One region of the Tardiphaga sp. OK245 genome, then DNA from elsewhere that is predicted to be linked to it. Evidence: predicted binding sites of a transcription regulator. Region 1 holds the regulator's gene; the other holds the start of a gene.
What was found. Region 1 encodes PhoB, which activates phosphate uptake and scavenging genes when phosphate is short. Its sites were predicted from a motif close to TGTCATNNANCTGTCAT; they were not measured.
Positions count from the first base shown of each region.

Region 2: BLW80_RS05580 (YdcH family protein) is a predicted target of PhoB. The motif match lies at 1,266-1,282, and genes of this name have one in related genera.

Region 1 is NZ_FNWZ01000002.1:1,135,752-1,137,950, reverse strand. Features, by position in the region: gene BLW80_RS12030 (GcrA family cell cycle regulator) at 111-620, shown strand; gene phoB (phosphate regulon transcriptional regulator PhoB) at 725-1,429, opposite strand; gene phoU (phosphate signaling complex protein PhoU) at 1,522-2,199, opposite strand, start outside.
Region 2 is NZ_FNWZ01000001.1:1,220,244-1,222,442, reverse strand. Features, by position in the region: gene BLW80_RS05595 (hypothetical protein) at 1-173, shown strand, start outside; gene BLW80_RS05590 (hypothetical protein) at 200-451, opposite strand; gene BLW80_RS05585 (YdcH family protein) at 876-1,082, opposite strand; gene BLW80_RS05580 (YdcH family protein) at 1,332-1,517, shown strand; gene BLW80_RS05575 (NAD(P)/FAD-dependent oxidoreductase) at 1,686-2,199, opposite strand, start outside.

The DNA of each region.
Region 1 (2,199 bases):
CGCGAAATTCGCGCCCGGTGAGCGCTAAAGGATTCTGACCGCAGGGATTTTTGAAGTCTCAACTCGCAGCGCTGCCCGGTCAGGCCGGCGCTCACGAAGGGAAAACGGCGATGACGGTAATGACATGGACCGACGATCGCGTCGAACAGTTGAAGAAACTCTGGGAAGGCGGCCTTTCCGCCAGCCAGATCGCTGCGGAACTCGGTAACGTGACCCGCAACGCCGTGATCGGCAAGGTGCACCGCCTTGGCCTGTCCGGCCGTGCCAAGAGCCCCTCCTCGGCAGCTCCGCGGCAGCGCAAGGCGCGCCCGGCACAGCAGATGGTGCGCGTCGCCCGCCCGATGGCCCGTGGCAACACAGCATTGGCCCATAACTACGAGATCGAGGCCGAGCCCGACCCGATCGCCTATGACAACATCGTGCCGATCAGCCAGCGCCTGTCGCTGGTCGAACTCAACGAAGCCACCTGCCATTGGCCAATCGGCGATCCGTCGAGCGCGGACTTCTACTTCTGCGGTGGCAAGGCCCTGGCCGGCGCCCCCTATTGCGCACATCACTCGCGCATCGCCTATCAGCCGGCCAGCGACCGCCGCCGCGCGGTGCCGAAGCCGACGCGCTGAGCTGGAAAGCATCTAAACCAAATGAAAATGCCCGGCGATGAGCCGGGCATTTTTTGTTTGGGGGCTTCTAACCTCGCCCCGCTTGCGGGGAAGAAGGAAGATACCTACTCCGCCGCCTTGTCGAACCGGTCGTCCAGCGCGTAGCCGGCGCCGCGCACGGTGCGGATCGGATCTGGCTCACCGGCGGGGTTGAGCAGCTTGCGCAGGCGGCCGATATGCACGTCGACGGTGCGCTCGTCGATATAGATGTCGCGGCCCCAGACGCTGTCGAGCAACTGTTCGCGGCTGAACACGCGGCCCGGATGTTCCAGGAAGAACTCCAGCAGGCGATATTCGGTCGGACCGAGATCGATCGGACGGCTTGAGCGCACGACGCGGCGCTTGTCACGGTCAAGTTCGATGTCGCCAAACGCCAAAACGGTAGCGAGACGCTCGGGAGCTGCACGACGCAGCAGGCCCTTCACGCGGGCCAGGAGCTCCGGCACGGAGAACGGCTTGACGATGTAGTCGTCGGCACCAGTGGCGAGACCGCGAACGCGCTCGCTCTCTTCGCCACGCGCCGTCAGCATGATGATCGGCAATGCCTTGGTTTCGGGCCGTGCGCGCAAGCGGCGGCACAGTTCGATGCCGGACAGGCCCGGCAGCATCCAGTCGAGCACCACGAGATCCGGCACCCGCTCCTTCAAGCGGGTGTCGGCATCGTCGCCGCGAGCGACGGTTTCAACATCATAGCCTTCGGCGTCGAGGTTGTAGCGAAGCAGCGTCGTTAGCGCCTCTTCATCTTCCACAACCAGAATGCGTGCATTCACAGCCATCTTGATCAATACCCTCAGTGACGTCCGACAAGTTTTTAAATCATGATCCTTGCGGAAGACTGGCTCCCACTTTTCCGGATCATGCTTCAGACCGTCGGCGTATTCGCGAATGTGGTCATGTCGCCCTTCGGGCGCTTGTCGAGGATTTGCTGGCCCTCGATCATGTAGAACACGGTTTCCGCAATATTGGTGGCATGGTCACCGATCCGCTCGATGTTCTTGGCGCAGAACATCAGGTGGATACAGAACGAAATGTTACGCGGGTCTTCCATCATATAGGTCAGGAGTTCGCGGAACAGCGAGGTGCAGATCGCGTCGATTTCCTCGTCGCCCTTCCACACCGTCATCGCGGCGGGCAGATCATGTGCGGCATAGGCGTCGAGCACGGCCTTGACCTGGGTGGTCACGAGGTCGGTCATGTGCTCGAGGCCGCGGATCAGCTTCAGCGGATGGAAGTCGCTGTCGAGTGCATTGACGCGCTTACCGATATTCTTGGAGAGATCGCCGATGCGTTCCAGATCGGTAGCGACGCGCAGCGCGCCGACGATCTCGCGCAAATCGACAGCCATTGGCTGGCGCTTGGCGATGGTCAGCACGGCGCGCTCTTCGATCGTGCGCTGCAACTGGTCGATCTCGGAGTCAGTGGCGACGACGCGCGCACCGAGCGCGACGTCCCGGCGGATCAGCGCGTCGACGGATTCGACGATCTGCCGTTCCGCGAGGCCACCCATCTCGGCAACGAGACGGGTCAGCTCCTGCAGATC
Region 2 (2,199 bases), on a different contig from region 1:
CCCGCGCCGTGGCGATCGACCAGCTCACTTTCGTCTTCCGCGACATCAACGTGTCGGCTGGCGCCTCTGCAGGCGTCGCACTGCTGGGTCCCGATGTCGATGGCGAAGCCGCGTTGGTTCAGGCCGACAGGGCGATGTATGTGCGCAAGACCGCGCGACGCGCGAAAGTGTAGTTAGTCGATTGTCGGCGTTGGCGCCCTTACAGCGCGCTGAGGTCGTTTGGCACTTCGCCAAAGGCGCGGATCACCTGGGCGTCGCCGAACTCGCCGATCATCGGATCGCCGGTACGGCTGAAGGCCAGTGCGCCGATCGAACCTGGCGCACGGGACAATAGTTCGGCGCGGCGGATGGCGCCGGATGCGCTCTGACATTCCTCGGCGGCACCGGCGGCCGGCGAACCAGAGTCGTCGTGTAGGAAGGGCAGTGCGACATAATAGGTGATATCGGCCATGGTGCCCTCACGAGTCGATTGATCTCGGCACAAGAGTGTTCTTATTTTGTTCTTATTGTCAAGTTTCGACAGCGCCTCGTTTGCAGTCGCCCCATTCCGCTCCTGTTAGGCCGCAGTAGCTGGCTTGCGCGTTGCGAGCGTCACGTCGGCTAGCGCGAGCGCCATGGCGATCAATTCGCGGAGCCCAGCAGTTTTCACCGCGCCACAATGCGATGCTGCCAGAATTAAGTCTGGCTGTCGTGCCTACGATGCCGCGCGAAAAGAGCGGCGGCCGTCGCGAAGCAAGGTTTTGACGACGGGCGAGTTCAACGCCCAGCCTGCTGCATTCACCGCGAGTTAAAGAAAGCCGATCCATCGATCATCGCGCGTTGAGTTCGCAGTCCTGACCGTTCTTCAACCCACAGCCACAGCGCGACGCGTTGTCTCAGGCAATAATATCCGGGGTGATCTGGTCTTCGATAAAGGAGATCCGGTCTTTCAGCTGAAGCTTCCTCTTCTTCAACCGTTGCAGTCGCAAAAGATCGGGTGCCGGTGAATGTTGCAAGGCATCGATAGCGGCGTCGAGGTCGCGATGTTCCTGCTGCAATCGGGCGAGTTCTAACGGGAGTTCGCGATCTTCGTCGTCGTTCATGTTTCTAGCTGACTGGATTCGCAAGTCATTTGCGAGGAATTTCTAGGATGACTATCGCCGGTGCAGGCGCACCACGCAAGCCGTCCGGTTCCATGTTTTTGCGGCGCGATCAGGTCACGATTCGTTTCACACGATACCTGAAACTCAAAATACACTTTTCAATACCCATCGACAGATGTCCACTGTCATGTAGAATTCATCGTCCAACCGAACGTATCCTGAGGTTCAATCCTACCGAGGAGTTTTCGAATGGCACTACAGGCGCATCTCGTCGAACTGGAACGCAAGCACAAAGTTCTCGAAAGCGAATTGCACGAAGCGCTCGTGCACCTGTCTACCGACGATCTCCGCATCGTCGAACTCAAGCGTCGAAAACTGATGGTCAGGGACGAAATCCAGCGTCTCAAAAACGGGGCCAGCGAAACGGTGCACTGATCAACGGCTGCACTGATCAGCGAACGATAAATCACAGCATCGACATCGCCGTCTACGTCACTGCTTTCGCGTAGGTGCGATGACGTCTTCCCCTCATCCCGCGATAGGTTTGCGACGAAGCTCCAGTATTCGGTTGGCCTGGATCGCTTCGCCTGCAACCTTTCGCGTTCAATGTCCCGCCATCTCAGCCACGTAGTCCGCGATGGCCAGCGATGATGTCAGCCCCGGTGACTCGATTCCGAACAGGTTGATAAGGCCCGGCACGCCATGGGTCTGGGCACCCTGGATCATGAAATCCTGCACCGCGACTGCGGGCGGCACGATCTTCGGCCGCATTCCTGAATAGCTTGGCATCAATGCGCCGTCCGGCAGACTCGGCCAGTAGCGCCTGATAGCCGGATAGAACCTCTCTCCGCGTGCCGGATCGACCGTGTAGTCGATGTGATCCACCCACTCGACGTCAGGGCCGAAACGCGCCTGGCCGGCCAGATCGAGCGTCAGATGCACCCCGAGGCCGCCCGGTTCCGGCACGGGATAGATCAGCCGCGAGAACGGTGCTTTCGCATTGCAGCTGAAATAACAGCCTTTCGCCAGATAAGCGGGCGGTATCAGGTCGAGCGGCATGCCGTCGAGCATGCGGGCGATCGCGGTTGCGGACAGGCCTGCGGAATTGATCAGCATG